DNA from 3 places in the Nonomuraea sp. NPDC052116 genome. Region 2 is predicted to be linked to each of the others. Evidence: riboswitches for the same ligand, from Rfam matches in the RefSeq annotation. Region 2 holds a riboswitch; each other region holds the start of a gene.
The links. Region 2 has a riboswitch for cyclic di-AMP ahead of AB0L65_RS42090 (GH25 family lysozyme). Riboswitches for the same ligand answer to the same signal wherever they lie in the genome.
Positions count from the first base shown of each region.

Region 1 (4,562 bases), on a different contig from region 2:
CGGCACCTACCTCGACTACAACGACATGGCCGACCTGACCCAGCGGATGTACCAGAAGGCCGTGGTGGCCGCCCTGGACACCACGGTGGTCGTCCACGACGGGGTGGAGGTCGACCTCGGGATCGCCCGGTGGCCGCGCATCACCCTGTACGGCGCGGTGTCGGAGGCCGTGGGCGAGGAGATCACCACCGCGACCGGCCTGGAGGAGCTCCGCAAGATCGCCGATCGGCGCGAGATCCACTGGGACCCGAAGTGGGGCCAGGGCAAGCTGGTGCAGGAGCTCTTCGAGGCCCTGGTGGAGCACACGCTCGTCCAGCCCACGTTCGTGATGGACTACCCGCTGGAGACCTCGCCGCTGACCCGCCAGCACCGGGACAACCCGCTGCTGACCGAGAAGTGGGACCTGATCGGCTTCGGCACGGAGCTGGGCACGGCCTACTCCGAGCTGATCGACCCGATCGAGCAGCGCCGCCGCCTGGTGGAGCAGTCCCTCCTGGCCGCCGGGGGCGACCTCGAGGCGATGCAGCTGGACGAGGACTTCCTGCAGGCCCTCGAGTACGCGATGCCGCCCACGGGGGGCATGGGCGCGGGGATCGACCGGATGATCATGGCCTTCACCGGCAAGAACATCCGCGAGACCATCCTGTTCCCGCTGGTCAAGCCCACCCACTGACCCGCGTCCCGCCGCCGTCGTAGAGCGCCCGCCCCGGGCGCTCTACCCTCTCCTGGTAAGCAGCGATCGGGAAGGGGTGCGCGGATGGCCACGAAGACGGCGGCGGAGCAGCGGGACGAGGCCAGGCAGGTCTTCGACGCGTACTTCGCCGAGTGCCCCTCCAGGAAGCTGCTCGACACCCTCAGCGACAAATGGGTCACCCTCCTGCTGACCGCGCTGGCGCCAGGCCCGCGCCGCTACAGCGACCTGTCCCGGCGCATCGCGGGCGTCAGCCAGAAGATGCTCACGCAGACCCTGCGCGGCCTGGAGCGTGACGGCCTGGTCTCGCGCACGCTCACCCCTTCTGTGCCGGTACGGGTGGACTACGCGCTCACTCCGCTGGGCGAGGGCCTGATGCCGTTGGTGGCCGCGATCAAGAGCTGGGCCGAGGCGCACATGGAGGACGTCGAGGCCGCCAGGGACCGCTACGACGCCGCCGGCGCCTGAGCGATCACCGCCGTCGCGAATCCGGCTTCCGGACCGCCCGGTTTCCGATCCGAAGCCGCTTGTAAGCATCGCGTCAAGGCCGCGGAGGCGCGGGTCAGGGAGCGTACGCGGTGCCCCGGCCACCCCTGTGATCCCGCCGGGCACGCGCACCCGGAAACGAGGCCGCCCGGCCCGGCGGTCAGAGCAGGACGCCCGCCACGCGGCGGGCCGCCGACCTGAACCCGTGGCGGCAATTGCCATAGCGGATTGATCCAATTGCCTTAATCAACTGCCTGACCTGGGTTGGCGGATCGTGTGGGTGTGCAGCACAAAGCGAGCGATTGGTGGCTTGCCGTGGGCCGGAAAGATCGCGCCACGGACGCGTGTCCCGCGATAACGCGGGTATCGATCATGCGGAATATCCATGGCGAACTGATCGAAAACCGGAACGCTGGTCAGGGCCATTCCGGAAGCCCCAATGTGATCACTCTGCGTTCTGACATATCGCGAGTGCGTCATATATAGCGGATCATGTCAATAGCGCTCGTCAAGTGCGGCGATTGTCATGCTTGACGACCTTTCCACGATGCGTTTACCGTCTGCGAGGAGCGGCTTTGGCCCGTCTGTGAGGTCCAAGTTCTTGCTGTTGGGGGGAGGGCTCCCGATGGATGTGCTCACTGAAGGCGTTGAGCTCAGCCATGCTGATTTGGCGCTGCTGGCGGAGTTGGCCAAGGGAGTCACGGTCGATCGGGTGGGGCGGCGGCTGGATATCAGCGGGCGCACGGTACGACGAAGATTGCGCGGCATCTGCGACCGCATAGGCGTGGCCACGGCCATCGAGGCCGTGGCCTGGGCAGCCCGCCGCCAGCTGATCTAGCCGCGGCGGACCGCCGGGGTGCGGGCTCAGTCGGCGATGCGCACCGCGCCGGCGAACGGCCGCCGCGCGATCGACGCGATCCGTACGACGTCACCCGTCTGCGGGGCGTGCACCATCATGCCGCCGCCGATGTAGATGCCCACGTGGTGCAGGTCGCTGTAGAAGAACACCAGGTCACCCGGCCTGAGTTCCTCGCGCGAGACGTGCCGGCCGGCCGTCCACTGGTCGCCGGTGTAGTGCGGCAGCGAGATGCCCACCCGCTGGAACGCCGCCATGACGAGCCCGGAGCAGTCGTACGAGCCGGGGCCCTCGGCGCCCCAGACGTACGGCTTGAGCTGCTGAGTGAGCGCCCACCGCGCGGCCTCCGCGGCCTTCCCCGAGCCCGGGATCGGCAGGTTGACGCGCACGGCCCGCGTGCCGGGCCGCCCGGCCTCGCCCAGAGCCCGGCTGAACAGGCTGCTCTCGACCTTCGTCACCAGCTTGGTGATCTTGTTGCGCTTGGCCTCGAGGTCCGTGACGAGCTTCTGGACCTCGTCGATGCGGGCCGTGGCGCTCTCCTTGGCACGGGTGGCCGTGTCCATCGCCTTGGTGAGCTGGTTGATCTCCTCGCCCTGCTCGGTCTGCAGCGCGTACGAGGTCGCGGCGCGGTTGAGGAAGCCCTCGGGGTCGTCGGAGGTGGCGAAGGCGAGGGTCTTCAGGCCGCCCGTGATGTAGGCGTTCTGGGCCAGTGCGACGGCTTTCGAGCGCTTGGCGGCGAGATCCGTCTCGCTGCTCGTCAGCGTCTTCTCCGCGGCCTCGGCGGCCTTCTTGGCGGTCTTGAGCTTCTCCCGCTGGCCGTTGTACTGCTCGGTCAGCGTCTCGATGTCGGTGTGCAGCTTCGTGGCCTGGTCGGCGAGCTCTTTCAGCGAGGGCTCGGGATCCGCGGACGCCGAACCGACGGGGATGGCGAACAGCAGCGCGGCGACTGTGAGACTCACCACACCTACGCGGCGTGCTCGCCGGGCCCGTTCCGGAGGGCGGGCGTGCTTGCCCGCCGACTTCCCCCCACCGCTGAGCGTGGGCTTCACCAACCAGCTCCTCTCGTCGACGCCTACCGGGTTAGCTGACGGGTTCGGGCCGGAGCAGCCCTACCGAAAGACTCGGATTCACCCCAGTGGTGGCGTCGGAGGTCGCCACCGGCGGTTCCCCGGCTTCTCTTGCGAGAATTGGGCGGGTCTCCCGCGCGACACGCGGGAAACATTGTCGCTGGACACTAATGCACTCCGGGTTCGTGCTCAACCAGAACTGCCAAGTCTGTAGAGGTTTCACAACCGAAGGGTCACAAGGTGATCTCGTGGGCACCCGTGCAGAAGAGGCCCTCCGCCCTATTTGTCCGCGCTTTCGGCGGGCGCGAGCTGGCCGCGCGGTCCCGTGCCGATCTGACCACGAGATGTAACAAGATGGGCCGAGACATGGGAGTTAGGGCTGAGCCGTAATGAGATCTGTACCCTGGAGAACCATGGAGCAGGTGGCCGAGCTGACAGTGCCCGAGACCGCGGTGGTGGTCCGGCGTGCCCGCACGCCCGATGTGCGCACGGTCAGACGCCTGGTGGACACCTACGCGGGGGCGGGGCCGCGGCTCCTGGAGAAGGCCACGGTGACGCTGTACGAGGACGTACAGGAGTTCTGGGTGGCCGAGCGAGACGGGCAGGTCGTCGGCTGCGGCGCGCTCCACGTGCTCTGGGAGGACCTCGCCGAGGTCCGCACGGTGGCGGTGGATCCCGAGTGCCGGGGGATGGGCGTCGGCCACCGGATCGTCTCCGCGCTGATCCAGCAGGCTAAGGATTTGGGTCTGCGACGTGTATTCTGTCTTACTTTTGAGGTCGACTTCTTCGCGCGACTCGGGTTCCGCCCGATTCAGGGCACGCCGGTCTCACCTGAGGTCTACGCCGAACTGCTGGCCTCGTACGACGAGGGTGTTGCCGAGTTTTTGGATCTTGAACACGTCAAGCCGAACACGCTGGGAAACACCCGCATGCTGCTCCACCTGACATCGGGTGACGTGGACCTTGACCAGATGGAAAGGTGATTGTTGATACCTATGTCGATACGTTGGGCAGCACAGGCATGTGTCCTGACACGTGCCACATGCGCACTCGAAGCGAGGTGACACGGTGAGCACCGGACAGCCGCCGTATCCACAGGACGAATCCGGCGACAACTCTGCGCCTCCCTATTACGGGCAGCAGAACCAGGGCCGCCACCCCGGCGAGCCCGACCCGGACGCGACTGTGATCGGCTACCGGGCGGACGACGCCTATGGGCAGCAGCCCCCGTACGGTCAGCAGGGCTATGGCCAGCAACCCCAGTACGGACAGCAACAGCAGCACGGTCAGCAGCAACCCCAGTACGGACAGCAGCAGTACGGCCAGCAACCCCAGTACGGCCAGCAGCAGCAGTCCCAGCCTGACTACGGCCAGCAGGCCCAGTCCCAGCAGGGCTACGGGCAGCAGGGCTACGGCCAGCAGCAGTACGGCCAGCAGGGCTACGGCCAGCAGCCGCAGTCGG
Region 1 is NZ_JBFAWA010000007.1:276,619-281,180, reverse strand. It holds gene lysX (bifunctional lysylphosphatidylglycerol synthetase/lysine--tRNA ligase LysX) at 1-673, shown strand, start outside; gene AB0L65_RS16075 (helix-turn-helix domain-containing protein) at 758-1,159, shown strand; gene AB0L65_RS16070 (LuxR C-terminal-related transcriptional regulator) at 1,803-2,015, shown strand; gene AB0L65_RS16065 (C40 family peptidase) at 2,042-2,992, opposite strand; cyclic di-AMP (ydaO/yuaA leader) riboswitch at 3,088-3,237, opposite strand; gene AB0L65_RS16060 (amino-acid N-acetyltransferase) at 3,514-4,083, shown strand; gene AB0L65_RS16055 (RDD family protein) at 4,136-4,562, shown strand, end outside.
Region 1: another riboswitch for cyclic di-AMP. It lies ahead of AB0L65_RS16065 (C40 family peptidase); the one in region 2 lies ahead of AB0L65_RS42090 (GH25 family lysozyme).

Region 2 (4,562 bases):
CCTCCAGGCGCGGGGAGAGGATCTTTCGGCTGTCGTCACGGCGGTGCTGACCGGGTCGCGGCTGTTGGTGGCGGTCGCGGTGAGGTCATTGGGAGCGGTCGGGGACAGGGTCACGTTGCCGCAGTTCAGGATGCTGGTGGTGCTGGCCGGCCATGGTGAGACCAAGCTGGTCACGATGGCGGAGCTGCTGGGCGTCAACTCCTCCACGGCGATGCGGATGGCCGATCGGCTGGTGGCCGCCGGGTTGATCGTACGGGAGGTCAATCCGCACAACCGGCGCGAGAGCCTGATGCGGCTGACGGACGAGGGACGCCGCATCGTGGACGAGGTGACCGCGCGCCGCAGGGAGGAGATCGGCGCGATCGTGGCGCGGATGTCGGCCAGGCAGCGCCGGGCGCTCATCTCGGCGATGAACGCCTTCAACGAGGCGGGCGGCGAGCCACCCCTGGACGTGCCGAACCCGCTGGGCTGGTCCGCCGTCTGAATCGCTTACGCGGCGGCCGGAAGCCGTGCGGGCTCCCTCCTCGGCCGTCAGATGGACGGGGTGGGGAAGCTCTCGGGTGTCGTCAGGCCGGTGCTCTCCAGGAGGCGCTGGTGGTTGAGCACCGCGGCGTTGGCCTGTTCGGAGAAGCGCCGGACCAGGGTGTTCTGCGTGGTGCCGCGTACCGTGCCGATCAGGCTGAAGATCTGTCCGTGCGCCAGGCGCAGCCATTTGACGTACGTCTTGTCATAGGCGGATCCGGACCTGCCGGAAATATCTGTCATCCAGTCCTGCTGCTGAGGCGTGGGCTTCACCGGCAGTTTGACCTTCAGCTTGGCGGCCACATCGCGCACCTGCCCGTCGAGCATGTCGTGCTGAGCCGCGATCTCCTTGCTGACCTGGCGGACGCGGGCGCTGTTGGCGCGCTGTATCGCGTCCTGGGCCATGGGCATCTCCCACAGGCTGGCGAGCCGGACCTTCTTGATGAGCTCCTGGTCGGCCTCCGACAGCGGTCCCCACTTGGTCTGCCGGGTGCGGGTCTCCGGCTCGTCCTCCACCGGTTGGACGGTGGGTGCGTCGGTCGGTCCGGTCTCGATGTCGGTCGGCTCGGTGCCGAGGCCGGCGGTCGGCTCGGTGCTGAGGCCGGCGGTGTCAGAGACGGGCGTCGGCGTGTAGCCGGCGCAGGCGGTCAGAGTGCAGAGGGCGGCAATGCCGCAACTGATGAGAGCGCGACGGCTGTCGAGGAGTCGCATACGCCGTCATCCCCTTCCGGTCCCTTGGACGCGGCCTTCGTGAGTGGCGCCGGTCACTGAGGGATACGCGGGAGGGTGCGGGAGTGTTCATGGCATTGTGCAAGATTTGCATTGCGCAAGACTGCCGGGGTCCGCTGAGCCGTTGCCCGAGGCGGCCTTCACCGGTGCCATCCGTGGACGGCGTCCACCGCGTGCTCCTCCGGGCCGAGAGGAGCACGCGGGGCGGCGTCCACCCGATCGCGGTGCGGACCCGCCGTGTGGGCTCAGGCCGTGGGGCGGCCCAGGCCGCGCAACTGGTCGGCGGTCAGCGCGGAGACGTTCTGGTCGACAGGGGACTCGGAGTACTGGTGGATGGCCCAGGACTTCCAGTCGGCGGGCGGGGAGATGGCCCCCTTGGCCTTGCTGTAGTGGGCGACCCACAGCGGGTACTCGGACAGGCCCTTGCCGTACTTGTTGGCGAAGTTCCAGCCGCTGTAGAACATTGGGGTGATCCCCGTCTTGTCCTTCACGTACGACAGCCACGTCTTGGCCCAGGCGTTGACTTCGGCGACGGATCTGCCGTTCGCGGTCTCCAGGTCAAGGACCAGCAGGTCGCCGGCCTTGGCGGGCTGCGAGTTCACCACGGACAGGAAGTGCTCGGCCTCCGCGATGGGATTGTTGCGGGGATGGCCATAGTGGTACGCCCCGCGCACGATGCCCTTCTTGCCCAGCTCGCGCCAGTGCCTGGCGAATGAGGCGTCGCGGAAGGACGTGCCTTCCGTGGCTTTGATGATGCCGAACTTGGCCGGGCTGGCATTCCAGTCGTACAGGGGCTCGTAATTGGAGATGTCCAGGCCGTAGATGAGGGGTCCGGCTGCCTGACGAGTCGCCGGCACCGGGTTCTGCGCGGTGGGCGATGCGAAGGCGAAGGTGGCGATGGCGGCGGTTCCGGCGAGGATCGCGACGGCGACGGTGAAGCTGAGGTACTTGGTGAGGAGATCGCGGTGATTCTTGAGGATGTAGGCGATTGTGGCAAGCCGGGGCTTGGACATGAGGCATTGACTCCTTGCTTCCATACCGCCTACCGGGTTAGCTGACGGGTTCGGGCCTGGAAGTGCCCTACATGGCGCAGCCTGGGCTGGCGTCTGATTCACCCCAAGAACGTGGGTCCCCGGTTCCGCGAGGCGCGGATTCGGCGGCCGGACGCTGTCCCCGAAGGGCTTCTTCGGGCAGCGCGCGGTCCGGTCAACGAAGCGGCAACGATGTGGCGAAAGGGCTCCACATGTGTGCCGCAACTAGGCAAAAGATAGACATATACCCATAGATGGCGCAAGTAGCGCAAATCGGATTCGCGGGTGTGGGCGACTGGGCGGCGCTGAAATGCCGTGCCTGTAGGGATTCTGGCACTTGGCAAAAAATCGGGGGCGTCGCTTCCGGGCCTTTATGATCTCGGCACAGGTGGGGCAGGCCATTCATGCGTTGCCATTGTGACAAAACACCGTTCTACCGGTAATCGTGACTCCAGCCCCGTCCTTTGACGTCCGCGGCGCCGTCGGGCACGCGGGAGCCGGGCGGACTCCAACTCTCCGGGGGTCCGCACGTCGATCGGCCCCGGCGGGTCACCGGATCCCGGCAGGTGTCCCGGCGTCGCCGGTGCCGAGGGTGGTCAAGCGGGCTCCTCATCGGGGGTGGTGATGGGCAGGCCGGCGTCGGCGGCCCGGGGGTAGGCGTCGTCGATGTGGACCACCTGGCGGCCGCTGCGGGCCAGCAGGCTCGCGGCCGCCGCGGCCCGGTAGCCGGTGCCGCAGTGCACCCACACCGTTCCCTCCGGCACCTCGGCCAGGCGCTCCGGCAGCTCGGGCAGCGGGATGTGCACGGCGCCGGCCACGTGGCCGGCCCGCCATTCGTTGCCCATGCGCACATCCAGGACGGTCAGGCCGCCGACCGGTTCCCCCGCGCGAGCGGCGGCCAGGTCGGCGAAGGTCGCGGTGGCCAGCTCGGCGATCAGGCCCGGGTCGTGTCCGGCCCACTGTTCGACGGAGCCGGTCGAGGCGGCGGCCGGGCGGTCTATGCCGATGCGGGCCAGCTCGCGCTGGGCGGCGGCGACCTGTTCGGCCGACTCGCCGAGCAGCGTGAGGGGTGCGCCCCACGGGGCCAGCCAGCCCAGCCAGGTCGCCATCGGCCCGTCCAGGCCGAAGCTGAGTGTGCCGGCCAGATGCCGGTCCGCGAACGCCTTGCGTGAGCGCAGGTCCACCACCCATTCGCCCGCCCGCAGGCGAGCCAGCAGCTCCGCGCTGTCGGCCCGCCGCGCCGGGGTCAGGTCGATCGGCTCCGCTCCGGCGGCGTTGCGCGCGCCCATATGGGCGTAATAGGCGGGGTAGGCGTCCAGGCCTTCCAGGATGTGGGTGACGAAGTCGTCGGCCTCCATCCGCAGCACCGGGTTGACGTCCTTCTCCCGGCCGATGGTCGAGGCGGACGCGCCGGACTGCGTGACCGCGCAGAAGCTGCCGAACCCGTGCGTCGGCCAGAGCCGCGCCCCGTCGGGCAGCAGGCCGGACAGCCGCCGCGCGGAGGCGTGCTGGTGGCGGGCCAGGGTGCGGGCGTGCTCGGCGCCCAGCAGGTCGGTACGCCCGGTGCCGCCGAACAACAGCGACCCTCCGGTGAACACCCCCTCCGGCCCGCCCGGCCCGGCCACCACGTAGGACAGGTGGTGGAAGGTGTGCCCCGGCGTGCCCACCACGTCCAGCCACATCCGCTCGGAGACGGCGACCCGATCTCCGTCATGCACCGGCACACGGTCGAAGCCGACCTCCTCGGCCCCGCCCACCAGGTACGCCGCCCCGCTCACCCGGGCCAGCGCCAGGCCGCCGGAGACGTAGTCGTTGTGCAGATGGGTCTCCACCACGTGGGTGATCCGCACCCCCAGGCGGCCGGCCAGCGAGAGGACGCGGTCGATGTCGCGCTGCGGATCGACCACCACCGCGACCTGCCCGTCATGGGCGAGATAGCTGCGGTCCCCCAGGGAAGAGGTCTCGATCACCTCGACCTGGATCGTCATCTCCTTGTCTCCTTTCGATCGTCAAATACCCCGGGGGGTATCAAGAGAACATACGGGTGCCCCAGGGCACCCGATCACACGGTCACGAAAGAGCGAGGAACAGCTTCTCCAACCGCTCCACGCTGATCGGCGGCTCCTCACCCTGCTCGCGCGCCACCTGGCACTGCTGCAACCCGGTCGAAATGATCTTGAATCCGGCCCGGTCCAACGCCTTCGACACCGCCGCCAGCTGCGTCAGCACCTTCTCGCAGTCATCGGCGTTCTCGATCATCGCGATCACCCCGCCGAGCTG
Region 2 is NZ_JBFAWA010000028.1:100,803-105,364, forward strand. It holds gene AB0L65_RS42080 (MarR family transcriptional regulator) at 1-484, shown strand, start outside; gene AB0L65_RS42085 (DUF4142 domain-containing protein) at 532-1,233, opposite strand; gene AB0L65_RS42090 (GH25 family lysozyme) at 1,497-2,264, opposite strand; cyclic di-AMP (ydaO/yuaA leader) riboswitch at 2,276-2,420, opposite strand; gene AB0L65_RS42095 (MBL fold metallo-hydrolase) at 2,879-4,270, opposite strand; gene AB0L65_RS42100 (metal-sensitive transcriptional regulator) at 4,353-4,562, opposite strand, start outside.

Region 3 (4,562 bases), on a different contig from region 2:
TGGTGCTCACGGCGCAGAGCCGCTCCATCACCTCGGTGTATCGGTCCACGTCTTCACGCTTGTCGAGGTAGAGCGCGCTCGCCAGCTGCTCGACGTACACGACGTCGGGCAGATCGGTGTCGGGGAAGCGCAGGACGCTGAACGCCCCGCCTTCCGCGCTGTGCCCGCCGAAGCTGAACGGCATGATCTGAATGGTGATTTTGGGCTGGCGCATCAGGTCGATGAGGTGCTCGATCTGGGCCCGCATCACCTCGACGCCGCCGATGGGGCGTCGTAGGGCGGCCTCGTCGATCACGGCCCAGAACACTGGCCCATCCGGCCTGTCGAACATCCGCTGGCGCTCCAGCCGGAGATCCACTCTTCTGGAGATCTCCTCGGCCCCGATTCCCGCCGATCCGGCGGTCACGACGGCCCTTGCGTACTCCTTGGTCTGCAGCAGTCCTGGCACGAACTGGACTTCGTAGGTCCTGATCCTGGCGGCGGCCTCTTCAAGGCCGACGTACGCCTGGAACCACGTGGGCAGGACATCGTTGAACCGGTGCCACCAACCAGGCTCGTTGGCGGTGGCGACCAGGTCGAGTACGGCGGAGCGGGCCTGCTTGTCGACGACCCCGTAGAGGGTCAGCAGGTCCGCCACGTCCCGTTCTTTGAACCCCACTCGGCCCAGCTCCATGCGGCTGATCTTGGATTCGGAGCCACGGATGAGATGGCCCGCCTCCTCACGAGTGACGTTCTTCGCTTCCCTGAGCTTGCGCAGCTGGGAGCCCAGGAGGATGCGCAGCGCCGTCGGTCCGGAACCCGGCTGGTTCTGCGTCACTTTGCCTCCTATCAAGGTCCGCACACACAGTGACACCACATTGCCGGGTATGACAAGGTCTCAACCCCGTGTCCGATTAGCAGAGTTATGCCCCAAAACGCCGCTTGCTACTGCACAATGCAAGTGCACGTGCATTTGGGTCTTGCAGGTGCAGCGATCGTGACCCATGATGGCTTAGTGCATATTGGGCCAAACATGCACTAAGTCGGACTGAACGGGGAGGTATCGGCAGCATGGTGGAGGATCCTCTGGCCACTGCCGATGCATTGCAGATCACCCGTGACGTGGGCTTCGACCACCTGCTCATGGGTGGCAAGCCGTACACGACCTCGTGCCCGTTGCCCTTTCAGGCCGACTCCGTGAAGACGGCCAGGGACGTGACCCGCTCGACCCTGAAGGGCTGGGGCCTGCACGAACTCAGCGACGACGCCGCGCTGGTGGTGTCGGAGCTCGTGACCAACGCGGTGCGCTACGCGATGTACGCGGCGGGGCGGCGGGAGATCGAGCTCTTGCTGATGCGCGTACAGCCGCACGTGCTGCTGGCGGTGGCCGACCCCAGCGACGAGGTGCCGCGCCCCAAGGAGCCGGACTTCATCTCGGAGAACGGGCGCGGCCTCTACATCGTCGAGACCTACAGTCAGTGCTGGGGCTGGGACCCGCTGGCCCGGGGCGGCAAGGCCGTGTGGGCGCTGTTCCGCACCGAGCCCTGATCATCGGTCTCGTTACTCTCCGGTCACCCCGTCGATGCGCTCGCGCAGCAGATCCGCGTGACCGTTGTGCCGCGCGTACTCCTCGATCATGTGGATGAGGATCCAGCGATGGGTGCACTCCTGCCCTCTGTGGTCGCCGACGGCGTCCAGCGGCCTGGCGTCCGAGATGGCGCGGGCGCGCTCGATCTCCTCTTCCCACGTGACGAAGGCCTCCTTGACGGAGGCGGCGTCCACTTCCTTGAAGTCGGCGTCGTTGTCGCGGTCCTTGTCCCACAGCTTGGGGAGGTCCTCGCCGTTGAGCACCCGGCGGAACCAGGAGCGTTCGACGTTCGCCATGTGCCGGACCAGGCCGAGCAGGGACATGGTCGAGGGTGAGACGGAGCGCAGGCGCAGCTGATCGTCCGACAGGCCCGCGCATTTGACGGCGAGGGTGCCGCGGTGCCATTCGAGCCAGTTGTTCAGCGTGGTCCGCTCGTCGCCGGTGAGAGCGGGCGGGATCCGGGTGTCAGTCATGATGTCCGACCTTATCCAGCTCAGTACATCGAGATGTGGACGTGGTCGTAGTGGTTCTCGGTGACGCTGCCGCGGTCCGACATGGCCCGCCAGCCCGAGCCCATGTTGATGCGCTGCTTCCAGATCACGTACTTGACGCCGAGCTTGCCCTTGTTCTTGAGCGCCCAATCCGCGATGCGGTCGCCCAGGGCGTTGTTGATGGCCGCGGGCATCGTGCCGCCGGTGCTCATCATGAAGTCGCAGGCCCGCCCGAGCGGGTGCTCGCCGCTGGAGCCCGAGCGGAAGCAGCCCACCGTGAACGGCAGCTTGAAGTTCTTGGCCAGCTCCGCCTTCATCAGCCGCGTACGGGCCGTGATGTTGTCCGAGCCCGAGGGCAGTTCCGGTGCCCAGCTCCCGTCGGACTTGCGGCCGGGACCGAGCGGCACGAGGTCCTGGAGCTTCTTCTTGATGTCGTCGATGATGTCCTCGGCCTCGGAGCGCTGTTCGGTCACGTCCTTGGCGTCCACGCCGATCTGGGTGGCCAGCGCGGCGGCCTCGTCGGAGGCCTTCTTCTTGTCGTCGCGGGCCTTGGCCACCCCTTGGACGAGGGCCTGCTGCTCGGCCGTCAGCTGCTCGAGCAGGGCGGCGCCGCCGCCGCTCTGGACCATCAGGACGGAGGGCAGCGACGGGTCGTGGTTCTGGTAGCGCATCCTGGCGAGGTCGCCGACCCGCTGCTCGGCGGCGGCCAGGGTCTTCTCCGCGGCCGCCAGCCGCTCCTTGGCCGCCTTGGCGGCCGCCTGCGCCTTGGCCAGCTCGACGCGCTTGAGGTTGTACTTCTCGATGAGCTTGTCGATCTTGCTGTTGAGCTGCTTGAGCTGGGCGCGGAGCTCGGCCTCCGACGGCTTGGGGGCAGCCGAGGCCGCGGTCGCCGGCAGGAGGGCGACGGCTGCGGCGGCGACGAGGCCGATGGCAAGAGTCGCGGGGGACGGAGCCGCCACGTGGATGTTCCTCTCCCTCTGCCGGCCGGGTTAGCTGACGGGTTCGGGCTGGGAGCTGCGTGCCCTACCACCGAAGTGGATTCACCCCAGGTGCGGGTGGGTCCCCGGCTCCCGGGCGACTCGCCCGGGATTAGGCGTGTGCCTGCTGTTACGGCCAGGCACAAAAGGGATATTAGTGGTAGATCACGAGTAACGCGACCCCCATTAGAAATCTAATAGTGATCTACCTGTGATCGAAGCATCCGGGCGGCCTCCTCCGGCAGCACGTCGTTCACGAACGCGCCCATCGCGGACTCCGACCCGGCCAGGTACTTGAGCTTGCCCGGCGCCCGCCTGATGCTGAACAGCTCCAGGTGCAGGTAGCCGAGCTCGCGGTCCTGCCGCACGGGCGCCTGGTGCCAGGCCGAGATGTACGGCATCACCACGCCGAACAGGTCGTCGAAGGCCCGCAGCACCGAGGTGTAGAGGGGCGCGAACGCCGACCGCTCCTCCTCCGTCAGCGCGGCCAGATCGGGCACCTGCCGGTGCGGGTAGATGTGCACCTCGTACGGCCACCGCGCGGCGGCCGGCACGAACGCCGTCCACAGCTCGTTGGCGGCCACCACACGCGTCCCCGCGGCCCGCTCGGCGGCCAGCACGTCGGCGAACAGGTTCCCCTTCGTGTAGCGCCTGGCGGCGGCGAGCTGGAGCCTGGTCCTGGGCGTGACGTACGGGTAGGCGTAGATCTGGCCGTGCGGGTGGGCCAGCGTGATGCCGATCTCCTCGCCCCGGTTCTCGAAGCAGAACACCTGCTCCACGCCCTCGATCCCGGACAGCTCGGCCGTCCGGTCGGCCCACGCCTCCATGACCAGCTCCACCTGGCCGTCGGAGAGCTGGGAGAACGACGACGAATGCTCAGAGGTGAAGCAGACCACCTCGCACCGCCCCACTCCCGGCCGGACCTCACTCAGGCCCCCCACGTCTGTATAAGTCCCGAAATTGGTGGAGAAGGAGGGGAATCGGTTCTCGAACACCACCACGTCGTAGTCGTACGCCGGGATCTCCGACGAGCGCGTGTCCGACGACGGGCACAGCGGGCACTCGTTCGCCGAGCCGGTCGGCTGGAACGTGCGCGTCTGCCGGTGCCCCGCCATCGCGATCCATTCCTCGGTCAGCGGGTCGTAGCGCAGCTCGGAGGCCACCGGCCGGGGGTCGAGGACCCGCCGGTCGATCGCGCTCCGGTCGGCGTCGTCCCGCTGATCGAAGTAGATCAGCTCACGGCCGTCGGCCAGATGGGTGATGGTGCGCTTCACGAGCCCTCCGCGATGATCAGTTCTCCGGCCCGTTCGGCCAGCTCCATGCGTGCGTCCTCAGGCAGCCCCGCGTCGCTGACGACCACGTCGGCCTCGGTCAGCTCGGCGATGGTGCTGATGCCGACCGTGTTCCACTTCGTGTGGTCGGCGGGGATGACCAGCCGGTTGGCGGCCGCCACCAGCTCCCTGTCGGTCTCCGATTCCAGCAGGTTGGGGGTGGTGAACCCGGCCCGCACGCTCATCCCGTGCACGC
Region 3 is NZ_JBFAWA010000008.1:394,454-399,015, reverse strand. It holds gene AB0L65_RS18505 (helix-turn-helix transcriptional regulator) at 1-817, opposite strand, end outside; gene AB0L65_RS18500 (ATP-binding protein) at 1,051-1,527, shown strand; gene AB0L65_RS18495 (DinB family protein) at 1,540-2,040, opposite strand; gene AB0L65_RS18490 (hypothetical protein) at 2,061-3,017, opposite strand; cyclic di-AMP (ydaO/yuaA leader) riboswitch at 3,023-3,164, opposite strand; gene galT (galactose-1-phosphate uridylyltransferase) at 3,230-4,309, opposite strand; gene AB0L65_RS18480 (DeoR/GlpR family DNA-binding transcription regulator) at 4,306-4,562, opposite strand, start outside.
Region 3: another riboswitch for cyclic di-AMP. It lies ahead of AB0L65_RS18490 (hypothetical protein); the one in region 2 lies ahead of AB0L65_RS42090 (GH25 family lysozyme).